DNA from 3 places in the Bacillus nitratireducens genome. Region 2 is predicted to be linked to each of the others. Evidence: a T-box and tRNA genes for the amino acid it is inferred to sense, from the RefSeq annotation. Region 2 holds a T-box; the other regions hold tRNA genes.
The links. The T-box of region 2 lies ahead of asnS (asparagine--tRNA ligase). A T-box ahead of a tRNA ligase gene usually reads a tRNA of that ligase, here a tRNA-Asn.
Positions count from the first base shown of each region.

Region 1 (4,712 bases), on a different contig from region 2:
TAATTGACAACATTCGATTTAATAGCCCGGTTACTATTCTTGAGACAACTCAAGATTGGTATAAAGTATCTGTTAACAACAAAACAGGCTACATAAAAAAAGATGCAATTCTATTCAAAAAAAATGTTCAATCAAAGAATCAATATATCGTAAATGCAAACGCATTAAACGTTCGCTCTGAACCTAATACAGAGTCTTCTATTCTAGATATATTACCAAATGGTCAATTCATTACCATTCAAGGTGAACAAGGGGATTGGTACAAAATATTACATAACGGTCAAATTGGATACGTACAAAAAAACTTTGTATCTAATGGATCCATACCTCTAGTAAAAGGTGTAGCTGTACAAGGTTCACCTTCTTATACTGTTGCAACACCAAAATTAAATGTACGTAGCAACGCTAGTACAAGTAGCTCTCTACTTGGTTCGTTACAAAATGGTACACAAGTACAAGTAGTAGAAACGGTAGGTACTTGGTATAAAATTCGTTTTGGCACAGGATACGGATATGTAGCAAAACACTATGTAGTGCAACATCAAAATCAATCACAAACTAAAACAGCTCAACCTTCATCAATTCCAGCTGTTTTCAAATTTCCTACTCAAGGAAGAATTAGCTCAACTTTTGATATGCGCTGGGAACAAATGCATTATGGTATAGATATTGCAGCACAAGGCAACATCTCTATTCAAGCCGCTGCTGCAGGTAAAGTTGTGAAATCTTATTATTCGGCTAGCTACGGCAATGTCGTGTTCGTTGCCCATCAAATAAACGGGAAATTATATACAACAGTTTATGCTCATATGAAAGATCGTGCTGTACAAGTTGGGGATCAAGTACAAGCTGGACAATTAGTAGGTCATATGGGAAACACAGGTCATTCATACGGGCAACATCTTCATTTTGAATTACATAATGGAGAATGGAATTTTGAAAAAACAAATGCAGTAAATCCACTGCCATATTTAGTTAGGTAAATTGTATGCCACGTAATATCAATATACCTCTCATAATTGAATACTTAGCCTTTTTAGGCCTAATCTGTTGTTTAATCATTTATAATACGAACACTGTATTTTTATCTATTATTATTACTTTTGTTGCCTTAGAAATCATTATGGAAGCATTACAAATGCGGCTAAAACAAAAAATAGCGCATATTTATAATGCAATTTTTCTTTTGAGTGCTCTTATAACAAATATAATTAGTACTGGTTTTTATTTATCTACCATACTTCCTGTACTCTTTATAGGTGTTTTATTATTCATAGCTAGATACATTAATGTTCCTCATAACCAAAAACATGAACAAGAAGCTTAGAAAGAGGAGACACTGTGTACCAATCTTTCAAAGATAATCCAACGAAATATATACTGCATTTATATGAAAAAATGAATACTTTTTTTGGTATACAAGGAAGTTATACTGCACAAATTCTCCTTTATGGAATGTTATTTCTTATCTTAGTTACTTTCTCCTTGTTTTACTAACAAAAAAGGATCTCACATAAACTTGAGATCCTTTTTAATTTATATTAATTTTTAATATGTAAAATACGGTTTAACCACAAGCATATTTTTCATAAATAAAACTAAGATTATATTTTTTCTCTAAACTCATTCTTTGTTCATCATCGCACCAATAGAAAAGAATATCATGAATCGTTGCATAACGCTTATTTTTAAGAAATAGTTTAAAGAAAGATGGTAAACAATCATGTAATTGTATAAATATATAATTGCGTAGTATTTCTTCTTTGTATTCAATGCCCTTACAAATATAAAGTAATTCTTCACAATAATATGCATGTTGTGGAACTTGAATCATTTCAAAAAATGGTACATATGATAGCAACTTTCCAATAAAATGACCATATCGATCCATTACCCCTATCGTCATATGCTCCATCATTTCTTTCATCACATATAAATAATCATCTACATGCGTTGTCTTTAATGGATCTAATCGATCTGAAATTTGAGAAAGTACAGCTCTTTGACAAGCTAAAACTGCTTGACTTGGTCCATAATATGATAGAAAATCTGTACACTTACGATACTTTCGTAATAAGTCATGTGTATACAAATCATACACAAAGGTATTACAATACATTGCTAGATTCATCATATCACTATTTAATTGCTCTTTTGACAGTAGCTTAGCTCGCTTACACATATAAAAGAATGTAAATTCCAATACTTCTTTATGCGATAATAGATGTTTACAATCTGTTATACATTTCTCACTAAATTTAACTCGATTCCAAATTTCCACATCGCCATCTGTTAATTCACCAATACGATATTTAATAATTAAATAGTTTAAAGCAACCGCTTGCGTCAAAAGATCCCATGTTTCATATTCCAATGAAGTTTGGACAAATTCTTCTAGCCCCTGGCTTATCATAAAAGCATTTGCCTCTTCATACCAACCAATCTCTTGACATAAACGCAGAATACGTACTAAAGTTGGAATTTCATCTTTATGAAACTGCGGTAAACCCTTTATTTTTTTCATTCCATATACGATAAATGCCGCTAAATTTTCTTCTTTATAAAACTCTTTTTCTTTCCATACTAATATAGTTCGCTCTTTCCCTTCACCTTTTGGATGACAAGGCACAAGCAAAGAAAATAACTCAGCGAAATTGTTTGGTTCTATATATGTATCTGTAACCAAATTCCAATTTGGATCGCCCTGTACAGCCCTCATATAATTCCCCTTTCCTTTTTATCCCGCTATTTGCGGGCAGTAAGACCCCCACCTCAAAATTCTGCGAATGCGAGGAAGTTAGGTGGGAGATAAAGCTGCCCATAAAAGCCCGATTGGTTCAACTAATAATTATTTTGGGATGGCCCCCCAATAATTAAAGTTTCACTTTATCTACGTAGGAAATATTAATTCATTATCACATCATTAACAATGAATATTGTTATATTCAAATTCTATCATAATACTTATATCTATTAGTATATCATTTTTCCTCTTATTAAAAATTAGGAATAACAAATTTTTAATAAACTGTCGGAAATATTAACGCTATATTTATTATATAATGTCTCAGATACATCACGCTAACATATTAGTTTAATCCATATATACTAGAATAATGTATCTGATCTTTATACATACTTTATTCCATGTGCTCCGAGATTTCACTTAAAGCAAAGCCAGCTTGATCATCAGCCGATTCTCTTATAGCTAAATCACCTAGGGCTAGCATACCCACAAGTTGCCCACTCTCAACTACTGGTAAGCGTCTAATTTGATACTGTGCCATTAATTCTGTAGCTTTTTCAATCGAATCATCTGGAGAAACTGAAACAATGTTTGTTGTCATTATATTTGTAATTTTATTAGATCCAGGATGTTTTTCAGCAATCCCACGAACAACTAGGTCTCGATCAGTAACAAGCCCAACAACTTGTTCATTTTCAACAACAGGAATCAATCCAACCGATTCTTCCTTCATTTTTACAGCAGCCTCATATACATTGTCTAGCGGTGTACAATGTACAACATGAGTACTCATAAAGTCTCTCACTCGTGTCATTTTTGTCTCCTCCTTTTTATACATACCATAGCTTTTCCTAAATCCCTTTATTTATTTCAGGAAAATCAGTTGATAAAGAAGGATTCTACAAAATAAAAAAGAGTCAGCATATTGCTGACTCTTTTTTTTATGACCCGTACGGGATTCGAACCCGTGTTACCGCCGTGAAAGGGCGGTGTCTTAACCACTTGACCAACGGGCCATGGCTCCGCAGGTAGGACTCGAACCTACGACCGATCGGTTAACAGCCGATAGCTCTACCACTGAGCTACTGCGGAATAATATATATGGTGGGCCTAAATGGACTCGAACCATCGACCTCACGCTTATCAGGCGTGCGCTCTAACCAGCTGAGCTATAGGCCCATATACTTACAGGGGCAGTAGGAATCGAACCCACACTGGAGGTTTTGGAGACCTCAGTTCTACCTTTAAACTATGCCCCTAAATGATGCCGGCTAGAGGACTTGAACCCCCAACCTACTGATTACAAGTCAGTTGCTCTACCAATTGAGCTAAGCCGGCATAAAAAAAATGGTGGCTCGGGACGGAATCGAACCGCCGACACGAGGATTTTCAGTCCTCTGCTCTACCGACTGAGCTACCGAGCCAACATAAATGGCGGTCCCGACCGGGGTCGAACCGGCGATCTCCTGCGTGACAGGCAGGCATGTTAACCACTACACCACGGGACCATTGGTTGCGGGGACAGGATTTGAACCTGCGACCTTCGGGTTATGAGCCCGACGAGCTACCGTACTGCTCCACCCCGCGACGATATTATATTGTTTAAAAAAATGGAGGAGGTAGAGGGATTCGAACCCCCGCGCGACTCTCGCCGCCTGTCGGTTTTCAAGACCGATCCCTTCAGCCGAACTTGGGTATACCTCCATGAAGGAAAATCAATATTTTTTTATATGTAACTAAACCACTTTTTTAAAAAAATGGAGGAGGTAGAGGGATTCGAACCCCCGCGCGATTCTCACCGCCTGTCGGTTTTCAAGACCGATCCCTTCAGCCGAACTTGGGTATACCTCCGACATATAAAAAATAAAGTGGAGCCTAGCGGGATCGAACCGCTGACCTCCTGCGTGCAAGGCAGGCGCTCTCCCAGCTGAGCTAAGGCCCCATGTTTTTTGGAAAATCGGGAAGA
Region 1 covers NZ_JAUMJO010000006.1:264,006-268,717, forward strand. Annotated here, with positions in the region: gene Q3V31_RS23295 (SH3 domain-containing protein) at 1-983, shown strand, start outside; gene Q3V31_RS23300 (hypothetical protein) at 989-1,327, shown strand; gene Q3V31_RS23305 (DUF3965 domain-containing protein) at 1,568-2,719, opposite strand; gene Q3V31_RS23310 (CBS domain-containing protein) at 3,141-3,560, opposite strand; tRNA gene Q3V31_RS23315 (tRNA-Glu) at 3,691-3,762, opposite strand; tRNA gene Q3V31_RS23320 (tRNA-Asn) at 3,764-3,838, opposite strand; tRNA gene Q3V31_RS23325 (tRNA-Ile) at 3,849-3,925, opposite strand; tRNA gene Q3V31_RS23330 (tRNA-Trp) at 3,935-4,005, opposite strand; tRNA gene Q3V31_RS23335 (tRNA-Thr) at 4,012-4,084, opposite strand; tRNA gene Q3V31_RS23340 (tRNA-Phe) at 4,095-4,170, opposite strand; tRNA gene Q3V31_RS23345 (tRNA-Asp) at 4,179-4,254, opposite strand; tRNA gene Q3V31_RS23350 (tRNA-Met) at 4,257-4,333, opposite strand; tRNA gene Q3V31_RS23355 (tRNA-Ser) at 4,358-4,450, opposite strand; tRNA gene Q3V31_RS23360 (tRNA-Ser) at 4,505-4,597, opposite strand; tRNA gene Q3V31_RS23365 (tRNA-Ala) at 4,616-4,688, opposite strand; tRNA gene Q3V31_RS23370 (tRNA-Pro) at 4,704-4,712, opposite strand, start outside.
Region 1: it encodes a tRNA-Asn, which carries the amino acid that the T-box ahead of asnS (asparagine--tRNA ligase) is inferred to sense. The anticodon was not compared.

Region 2 (6,410 bases):
AAGTAATTGCGGAAAATCAATTTACTTATGCTGATGATTTAGTGAAGAAAGTTAAAAATCAAATAGCTGGTGAAAAAGAATTTGAAGGTTATAAATTAACTTTAACAGGCCATTCTTTGGGTGGCGGTTTATCAGAATATACAGGTGTTATGAATGATATTAATGCTGTAAGTTATGAAGCACCAAATGTAATTGATCTGTTACCTAAGGATAAGAAAGAAAAAGCTTTACGTGGTGATTATAAGAACCAAATTACAAGTGTGGGAGATCCCTATGATACTGTATTTACAGGGTTTAAAGGGAATGATAATGATAAAAGAGGTAGGATAGGACATGTGTATCATACAAATGATACAGGTGTACAAAATAATGATATAGTTCAAGAAACAAGTAGTATGTTTACTTTTCTTTTGAAACCTTCATTTTTTGTTTATAACGCATTAAGAGGTATTGCATCGTTCGTTGGTGGTCCGCTACCAAAATATCATAGTATGGATCGTTATATGTTTGATAAATATGGCCACTTTAATATGGAGAATATATTTGATGGAGAAACTGGAGAACGGATTTTGGGTTCACCTCGTGCAGGTGAAATAACAATTCGTTTATTAGTGGAAGAGGTTAAGCAAATTGCTAAGGATTTAAAAAGAGAAATTGATGACATTAATCAAAAGTTGGTACAAACGAGTAACAAAATTATTAATATATTACATCAATCGCCGGCTAGCGTAGATGGGAATCTGATTAATACAATTACATATGGCGTATATGGGTTTCAAAGGGGATATATGGAGCGTATTCGTTCAGAAGCCGATTTTATTGAACAACAAGCCGATAAATTTAAAAATGTGGATGAGCAAGGTTAAGTGGGGATGGGGGATTTTTGTGAAAAATTATGATGTTATTGGACATGCTATCGATGTAGTAGGCGCAAAAAATGATTTAGAATCATGTATTTTAGATTTAGAGAATCATAGAAAAAACGTAAGTTCAATTAAGATATTATTAGAACATAGTTGGCAAGGGAATACAGCAAAAGAAATTGAAAGAAGATTAAGTGAAGTAGACAAAGAACTAGTCTATAGAATTGATGAATTTAGAAAAATACAAGGTGATTTAGAGAGGTATAGAAAAGCAGTGGAAAGTTTCGCGAATCACTTTATGATGATGGGTCCAAAATATTAAATTAGTTAAATGGGGGACAATTATTATTATGTTCATAGGGTGGGAGTGGTTGCCGAAAAAATGGGGGAAAAGAAAAGTCGCAGAAAAGTTTCTGCAAGCAAAATTTGCTGATGAAGGTAAAGGGATTTTAATTATTACTTATGCTATAGATCTATATGTTATATCTATTCCTTTACAAGTAAAAAAATATAATTCACTTTAATTTTGAAGAAAGCTAATATCTTATAAGGTATTGGCTTTTCAGAGTGTTGGAAGTCCTAAAGGGTTTCTCAACACTCTGAAAGAACACATAGTTAATTACTGTGTGTTCTTTTATTTTAGGTCATCTAATCCCCAACCCATGACTGAATAATTTTGAGTTTTATTTATTGTGACATGAAACTTTCTATTTTTATCATTTTTAGTATGACCTTTGATATCGATAAAACCTTCACGCATCATGTGTTGAATTTCAACTTTAGTAACTGTTACATCAATATTTTCCTCTGTTTTCATATGTTTTATTGCAACTTCAGCAGCTCTTTCTTTTGTTGTATTTCTATTATGGATTATATATGCGGTACATGTTATTAGTAGAATTAAAATAGTTAAAATTATAATATTTCTCTTTTTTGTTTTAGTCACTATTTTCCCTCCTAAAAAAAGCTATATAATTAATATATATGATTTATGGGGAGATGGGAATAATGAGTAGTTCTATTACAGATAAAACGCTAGCTGCATTAGCAAAAAAGAGTTATGTCAATGATAATGAACCAGGGATTTTAGAGATTGGAGATCATGAAGAAGAAAGATATAGAAAAATAGTGGCAGGTTTTGTAAATCACTTTATGATGATGAGGCCAAAATATTAGATTTGTTAAATAGAGGGTATTTTTACAGGGATGATTGTTGAATCGACTATATATTCGAAATTTCGCCTATGTATATCAAGGCATCTTGCATCTTTCTCTCGAATGTAGTACATTAATTTTAGTTTAACAAAATGAAAGACGATGATAAGGAAAAGTAGTATATACTATAATCCAAAGCGAGTCAGGGACGGTGAGAGCCTGATGAGGCGGTATATGTGAAGAACACCTTGGAGTTGCTAACCGAAATTGAAGCTTGTATTCAAGAGTAGACTTAGACGGGAATCCGGCCTGTTACAAACCGGGAAGTATGTATTACATACGAGTTAAAGTTGGTCTTTATGACAAATTGGGTGGTACCGCGAAGTTTAACCTTTCGTCCCTTTATGGATGAAAGGTTTTTTTGTATTTAAATATAATCAGCAAAGGAGAATTTCACTATGGAAAACACATTAGTAAAAAGTCTGTATAGAGATACAGAAAAGTATGCAGATCAAACAGTACAAGTATCAGGGTGGATTCGTAACTTACGTGATTCAAAAGCTTTTGGTTTCATCGAATTAAACGACGGTAGCTTCTTCAAAAGTGTTCAAATCGTTTTTGATACAGAATTAGAGAACTTCAAAGAAATTGCAAAGCTTCCACTTAGCTCTTCAGTTAAAGTAGAAGGTAAAGTAATTGCAACGCCTGGAGCGAAGCAACCATTTGAAATTAAAGCAGAAAAAATTGATATCGAGGGCTTATCAGATTCTGATTACCCACTTCAAAAGAAGCGTCATACGTTTGAATACTTACGTACAATCGCTCACTTACGTCCAAGAACAAATGCATTCTCTGCAACGTTCCGTGTACGTTCTATCGCAGCATTTGCGATTCACCAGTTCTTCCAAGAGCGTGGATTCGTACATGTTCACACACCAATCATCACTGGTAGTGATACAGAAGGTGCAGGCGAAATGTTCCGTGTAACAACACAAGATTTAAACAACGTACCAAAAGGTGAAGACGGACAAGTTGATGAATCAAAAGACTTCTTCGCTAAAGAAACAAACTTAACAGTAAGTGGACAGCTGAACGCTGAAGCTTATGCATTAGCATTCCGTGATGTTTATACATTTGGACCTACATTCCGTGCGGAAAACTCAAACACAACTCGTCACGCAGCTGAGTTCTGGATGGTTGAGCCTGAGATTGCATTCGCTGAGTTAGGCGATGTAATGGATCTTACAGAAGATATGCTGAAATATGCAATGAAATACGTACTAGAGCATGCACCAGAAGAAATGGACTTCTTCAACAGCTTCGTTGATAAAACAGTTCTAGAGCGCATGAACAACGTGATTAACTCTGACTTCGGTCGTATCACATATACAGAAGCAATTAAAGTACTTCAAGAATCAGGTGCTGACTTCAAATACCCGGTAGAATGGGGTATTGATTTACAAACAGAGCATGAAAGATACTTATCAGAAGAAATCTTCAAACGCCCTGTATTCGTAACAGACTATCCAAAAGACATTAAGGCATTCTACATGCGTATGAACGAAGATGGTAAAACAGTAGCTGCTACTGACCTTCTAGTTCCTGGCATCGGCGAATTAATCGGCGGAAGTCAACGTGAAGAAAGAATGGACGTTTTAGTAGACAGAATTAAAGAACTAGGCATGAACGAAGAGGATTATTGGTGGTACTTAGAACTTAGAAAATACGGCGGTACAAAACACGCTGGATTCGGTCTAGGTTTCGAGCGCTTCCTAATGTACATCACTGGCATGGCTAACATCCGTGACGTAATTCCATTCCCAAGAACTCCAGGTTCTTCTGAATTCTAAAATATAAAAAAGCGAGAGGATTTCCTCTCGCTTTTTATATTGAATAGTTTATTACCTCGTAGCAAAAAGTAATGCGAAGGGGTGAATATAAATGAGTGGAAAAGTGAAAAAAGATCATTCAAGATCAAGCCTAGGTTCTCCAGAAGTAGAAGGACAAGGAACGACGACACATGAAACAGGTTCTCATAAAGTATCTTCATCAAATAAGAAGCAGAAACGAAGCTAACATAAAAAAGGAGAGTCTTGGCGACTCTCCTTTTTTTATGAATTACATCTTATTATCATTAATCTCTTTTGTAATGTTATCTACATCTTTGTCTAATCGATCTAAATAGAAAAACCATAGTAAGCTCATGAGCACGTAATAGATGGCCATCACACCAAGATTATCAGATATATTTTCGAATGTGGATTTAGTAGTGAAAAAAACTCCCCAAATGGTAGAAATGGTAAGGTAAGAAAGTGGGCCCACGAGGTGTACGAAAACATATAATAACTTTTTAACTTTTACAGCGTTCATATGAATTCCCTCCTTATGTAAACAATCTTTTTCTTCTAATCATAAACTCAAGTTCCTCACAGAAGTGTTGTAGTTTTGCTGGATTATGTATTAACAAGCGGGCATCGTGTTTCCCGATAAATCTTCGAATCCGAAAGTTTAATAAGAAAGATCGACCATATCGTTCTATTAAATCGTTGAACGCTGGTTGTTCACTTAGTAGCTGAATGTTTTCTCTAATTTCGAACTGTCTTTCGTGTGGATCGCCTAGTAAGATATTTAGAATCATTTGTAGAAGTAGCAATGGGAATCTCCTCCCGTGTTAGAATAATCTGTATATTATAATTGCAACAAAATTACAAGGACAATAGTAGGTTGAAACAAAAAAACAGGAGTTTGTAGGCTCCTGTTTTTGTCGATACTATTTTAATAAGCGAAACGCCTTCTCCTTATTAGCGAAATGCATTTTCACAAACTCGGGTAATCGTTCTTTACCAAGCTTTTGAATTAATTTAGCAGCGGCGATATCAACTTGTTTACCGGCACCTTTTGGAAGTGGCATACCAGCTTTTTTGCTTAGTTCGTTAAACTGTTTTACGAATGAGTAACGAGCTAAAATAGAAGCTGCGGCTACTGCTAAATGGACGCTTTCACCTTTTGTTGCGAAGTAAACATTTTCACGCTGTACCTGCTTTTGTTTTGCTAAATATTTGTAGTATGTATCAGGTTGTGTGAATTGGTCGATTAAGACGCCTTCAGGTTTTGTAGGTGCAATTTTGGCTAATAAGTTTGTAATGGCTTTATTATGTAGTAAAGCTTTTAACTTACCTTGGTTGTTTCCTTTATCAAATAGCTCGTTATATTTTTCATTATGAAGGACAAGAGAGCTGTAAGGAACAACGTGTAGAAGTTGTTTTGCAATGGCAGTAATTTGATCGTCATTTAAGTTTTTAGAGTCTTTTACACCAAGTTCTTTTAAAAGTGGAATTTGCTTCGCATCCACATATACAGCAACTACTGTCATCGGTCCGAAGAAATCACCAGTACCAACTTCATCTGATCCTACGATAGACATTGTACTGATGGAAGCGGGCGGTGCATAACGGTGTGAATCGACAGATTTTTTTACAGTTGTTTTCGGTGTTTGAGAGACAGTTTGCCAACGAGAAGCTTCTGCTTCAGCGCGTCCACCTTGGAACATTACTTTTCCAGATTTATACGCTGTAATTGTGCAAGATGGCACCTTTGCCATGAAGATTCCGCCTTGTGGAATTTTCGGGCTAAGCGATTGTTTATATTGTTGTTTCATGTCTTCAATTACTGTAGAATTTGTTTGAATTACGATAGAATTTGACATAGTGGTCGCCCCTTTTTTTATATTGTTATTTTTATCATATCGGATTGTTCTTTCTGTTTCCATAATATGATGGTTCATGGTATTATAAACTTTAGGATTCTGTACGTGATTGGAGGCCGGTGAGTTGTCACAACAAAAGGGAAAGAAAAGTCGAATTAATGTAGAAATCTATGGTCAACAATATTCAGTTGTTGGCGATGAAAGTACAAGTCATATCCGCATGGTAGCAGCGATTGTGGATGATAAAATGCGCGAACTCAATGCCAAGAATCCTTCGCTTGACACGAGTAGACTAGCGGTATTGACGGCGGTAAACGTCATACACGATTACATAAAATTAAAAGAAGAACATGAGAGATTGAAAGAAAGTATGACAAAAAAAGGAATGGAATAACATGATTGATATTATTATCATTTTACTGCTTGTTATGGGATTTTTCCTCGGCTTACGCAGAGGGTTTATTCTGCAACTTGTAAAGTTAACAAGCTTTATTATCGCATACCTTGTTGCATACTGGTACTGTAAAGATTTAGCGCCAGCACTTGCGAAATTTATTCCGTATCCATTTGATAAAAACGTATCTGTTCCAGAATGGATTGATGCAAATAATATTGAGACAGTATTTTATCAAGCACTTGCGTTTATCATATTGTTTATTATTACAAAAATTGCACTTTCATTACTT
Region 2 covers NZ_JAUMJO010000003.1:310,002-316,411, forward strand. Annotated here, with positions in the region: gene Q3V31_RS13515 (hypothetical protein) at 1-866, shown strand, start outside; gene Q3V31_RS13520 (hypothetical protein) at 886-1,185, shown strand; gene Q3V31_RS13525 (hypothetical protein) at 1,235-1,387, shown strand; gene Q3V31_RS13530 (hypothetical protein) at 1,498-1,809, opposite strand; gene Q3V31_RS13535 (hypothetical protein) at 1,872-2,039, shown strand; T-box leader at 2,172-2,423, shown strand; gene asnS (asparagine--tRNA ligase) at 2,477-3,868, shown strand; gene Q3V31_RS13545 (YuzL family protein) at 3,960-4,094, shown strand; gene Q3V31_RS13550 (hypothetical protein) at 4,137-4,388, opposite strand; gene Q3V31_RS13555 (hypothetical protein) at 4,402-4,671, opposite strand; gene rnhC (ribonuclease HIII) at 4,789-5,724, opposite strand; gene zapA (cell division protein ZapA) at 5,849-6,118, shown strand; gene Q3V31_RS13570 (CvpA family protein) at 6,120-6,410, shown strand, end outside.

Region 3 (4,126 bases), on a different contig from region 2:
ATCGTCCTTATAAAGAAAAAAGAAGAACGAAAGCTACAATAGCTAAAGAAAAGGGATTAGAACCGTTAGCTGAGTGGCTATTGTTATATAAAAAAGAAAATCCAACAGAGAAGGCTATGGAATTTGTTGATGGAGAAAAAGAAGTGGAATCCGCAGAGGATGCGTTGCAAGGTGCGCAAGATATTATCGCGGAACTTGTTTCGGATAATGCGTCATATCGTAGTTGGATTCGGAATACTACTTTCCGAAAAGGGATTATGTCTTCATCTGTAAAAGATAAAGAAAAAGATGAAAAGAATATATATGAAATGTATTATGACTATGAAGAACCGTTGCAAAAAATAGTGCCGCATCGAGTGTTAGCGATGAATCGTGGTGAAAAGGAAGATGTATTAAGAGTTTCTGTTGTTACACCGACTGAGGAAATTAATCAGTTTTTACATAAAAAAATGATTCGTGATGAAGCTTCTAAAAGTGCACACTATGTACAATTAGCGATTGAAGATGGATATAAACGATTAATTCAACCTTCAATAGAAAGAGAAATTCGTAAAGAATTAACAGAAACCGCTGAAGAACAAGCGATTCATATTTTCTCTGAGAATTTACGTAATTTATTATTACAGCCTCCAATGAAAGGGAAAGTTGTGCTAGCGGTAGATCCGGCATATAGAACAGGTTGTAAATTATCAGTAGTAGATGATACAGGGAAAGTTCTTAATATAGATGTTATTTATCCGCATCCACCTGTTCGTAAATATGAGGATGCAAAAAAGAAAGTTCTTTCAATTATAGATAAATATCAAGTTGAAATGATAGCAATTGGAAATGGTACAGCTTCTAGAGAAACGGAAGAATTTATAGTAGATGTACTACAAAATGTAAAACGGGATGTATTTTATATTATTGTAAATGAAGCGGGTGCTAGTGTATATTCAGCATCTGATTTAGCTCGTGAGGAGTTCCCGGATTTACAGGTTGAAGAAAGAAGTGCCGTTTCTATTGGGAGACGTCTACAAGATCCGCTTGCTGAGCTAGTGAAAATTGACCCTAAATCTGTAGGGGTAGGACAATATCAACATGATGTATCACAAAAAAGATTAAATGAATCGTTAACATTTGTGGTAGAGACAGCTGTTAACCAAGTTGGCGTTAATGTAAATACAGCTTCAGTTGCGTTGTTACAATATGTTTCAGGATTATCAAAAACAGTTGCAAAAAATATTGTAGCTAAGCGTGAGGAAGATGGGAAATTTACGAAGCGTACTGAATTAAAGAAAATTCCTCGTTTAGGTGCGAAAACATATGAACAATGTATTGGATTTTTACGTATATTAGAAGGGGCGAATCCGTTAGATCGCACAGGGATTCATCCAGAACAATATAAAAATGTTGAATTGCTATTAAAAAGTCTAGGGTTATCAAAGAATGATGTAGGTAAACCGAACTTGCAGAAGAGTTTAGAGGGAGTAGATGTTTCTAAATTATCTCAAGAGACGGAGATTGGCGAGCCGACTTTGGTTGATATTATCGATGCTTTAATTAGTCCAGAACGAGATATGAGGGATGAATTGCCAAAACCACTTCTGAAAAAAGGGATTTTGAAATTAGAAGATTTAAAGCGTGGTATGGAGTTAGAGGGAACGGTTCGTAATGTTGTTGATTTCGGTGCCTTTGTTGATATAGGTGTAAAGCAAGATGGCTTAGTGCATATTTCTAAACTCAGCAAACAGTTTGTAAAGCATCCGTTAGATGTTGTATCCGTAGGGCAAATTGTAAAAGTATGGGTAGATGATATTGATACGAAAAAGGGTCGTGTTGCATTATCGATGTTACCAATTGAATAGTAAGTAAAGAGAGCAGATGAAACTGCTCTCTTTTTATGGATAGGAAAGTTTCGTTGATTATGAGCTTTGATGTATTTTACTATAATAAAACCAGCATTCATTTAGTAATTTGATTTGATACCGGTTTTTTTCGAAGTATGCACGTTGCATTTGTTTCTTTAGCCACGTAGGCATAGGAATCCCTCCTTGTTTAATCCTGCTCTCAAACATCTCTTCTTAATTAGTTAAAGAAATATTGATGAGAGGTTGGTGAGTGGATTTCTATCAATGCTTTATTTTTAGAAATCACGCTTCTTGAATGAGGATGGGTATATGTACTATTTAATATATGTATAGGAAGGGAGAAAAGTGTAAAAATATTTTTTGTTTAGGAGGAATGAGGAATGGATGAGCAAGAAATTCAGTGGTTAGTGGAAGAGGTATCGTTACAATACTTTGGGATGCCGTTTTTACATAAAGCGATGTTTAATAGTAGGTTACGTACAACTGGTGGGCGTTATCTATTGAATACTCATAATATAGAACTGAATTATCGATATTACGAAATGTATGGCAAAGAAGATTTAGTCAGGATTGTTAAACATGAACTTTGTCATTATCACCTACATATCACAGGAAAAGGGTATAAGCACCGAGATAGAGATTTTCGTGAGTTATTAAAGAAGGTAGGGGCACCCCGTTTTTGTAAACGAATGATTAATGAAGAGAAGAAGGAAACAAAAGTTTATACGTATGAATGTACGAGATGCTCACTTCAATATGTAAGAAGGCGTCAAATAAATACACAAAGATATGTATGTGGAAAGTGTAGAGGGCAACTAAAACTGGTAGTGAAAACATCTTGACAGTGAAAACGCAATCCAGTATATTATAAACATGTCACGTTTGCACAAGATGTTGTGAAAAAACCTCTTGACTTACGGTGATAATTTTTATAAGATACAAATTGTCTTCATTATTCCGCAGTAGCTCAGTGGTAGAGCTATCGGCTGTTAACCGATCGGTCGTAGGTTCGAGTCCTACCTGCGGAGCCATACAGAGAAGTACCCAAGTGGCTCAAGGGGCTCCCCTGCTAAGGGAGTAGATCGCTAACGCGGTGCGAGGGTTCGAATCCCTTCTTCTCTGCCATACATACTGGCCCGTTGGTCAAGTGGTTAAGACACCGCCCTTTCACGGCGGTAACACGGGTTCGAATCCCGTACGGGTCACCACTTCGGAGGATTAGCTCAGCTGGGAGAGCACCTGCCTTACAAGCAGGGGGTCGGCGGTTCGATCCCGTCATCCTCCACCATATAAATTATATAAGTAATATTATCGCGGGGTGGAGCAGTACGGTAGCTCGTCGGGCTCATAACCCGAAGGTCGCAGGTTCAAATCCTGTCCCCGCAACCAAATGGTCCCGTGGTGTAGTGGTTAACATGCCTGCCTGTCACGCAGGAGATCGCCGGTTCGACCCCGGTCGGGACCGCCATTTTAACTTCTGCTATATAGCAGTTGTTTTTTATTGGACATTATGGTACAATAACATTTGTCTTTGAAAAGAAGATAAGTATTTCGATGGGCTATAGCCAAGCGGTAAGGCAACGGACTTTGACTCCGTCATGCGCTGGTTCGAATCCAGCTAGCCCAGCCATTTACGAGCCATTAGCTCAGTTGGTAGAGCATCTGACTTTTAATCAGAGGGTCGAAGGTTCGAATCCTTCATGGCTCACTTTTGTTTTTTCCGCGCGGTCGTGGCGGAACGGCAGACGCGCTAGGTTGAGGGCCTAGTGGGGGAAACCCCGTGGAGGTTCAAGTCCTCTCGGCCGCATCAAAAAATCTTTTTAAAAAAGTACTTGCATTTGAAAATGTAGTATGATAAGATAATTGAGTCGCCAAAAGACAACGAAGAAAAAACATCATGAATAAGCGCCCGTAGCTCAATTGGATAGAGCGTTTGACTACGGATCAAGAGGTTAGGGGTTCGACTCCTCTCGGGCGCGCCATAACGGGAAGTGGCTCAGCTTGGTAGAGCACCTGGTTTGGGACCAGGGGGTCGCAGGTTCAAATCCTGTCTTCCCGACCACGCGGGTGTAGTTTAGTGGTAAAACAAGAGCCTTCCAAGCTCTGGTCGAGAGTTCGATTCTCTTCACCCGCTTTTAGTTCTTTGAAAACTGAACGAAACAAACAACGTGAACGTCAATTTTTATTTTTTGATGCTAGACAAACTAACTTTATTGGAGAGTTTGATCCTGGCTCAGGATGAACGCTGGCGGCGTGCCTAATACATGCAAGTCGAG
Region 3 covers NZ_JAUMJO010000012.1:87,763-91,888, forward strand. Annotated here, with positions in the region: gene Q3V31_RS28055 (Tex family protein) at 1-1,847, shown strand, start outside; gene cmpA (cortex morphogenetic protein CmpA) at 1,905-2,021, opposite strand; gene Q3V31_RS28065 (SprT family protein) at 2,231-2,692, shown strand; tRNA gene Q3V31_RS28070 (tRNA-Asn) at 2,807-2,881, shown strand; tRNA gene Q3V31_RS28075 (tRNA-Ser) at 2,885-2,975, shown strand; tRNA gene Q3V31_RS28080 (tRNA-Glu) at 2,984-3,058, shown strand; tRNA gene Q3V31_RS28085 (tRNA-Val) at 3,063-3,138, shown strand; tRNA gene Q3V31_RS28090 (tRNA-Met) at 3,163-3,239, shown strand; tRNA gene Q3V31_RS28095 (tRNA-Asp) at 3,243-3,318, shown strand; tRNA gene Q3V31_RS28100 (tRNA-Gln) at 3,406-3,480, shown strand; tRNA gene Q3V31_RS28105 (tRNA-Lys) at 3,486-3,558, shown strand; tRNA gene Q3V31_RS28110 (tRNA-Leu) at 3,575-3,657, shown strand; tRNA gene Q3V31_RS28115 (tRNA-Arg) at 3,756-3,832, shown strand; tRNA gene Q3V31_RS28120 (tRNA-Pro) at 3,836-3,912, shown strand; tRNA gene Q3V31_RS28125 (tRNA-Gly) at 3,914-3,984, shown strand; partial or broken rRNA gene Q3V31_RS28130 (16S ribosomal RNA) at 4,061-4,126, shown strand, end outside.
Region 3: it encodes a tRNA-Asn, which carries the amino acid that the T-box ahead of asnS (asparagine--tRNA ligase) is inferred to sense. The anticodon was not compared.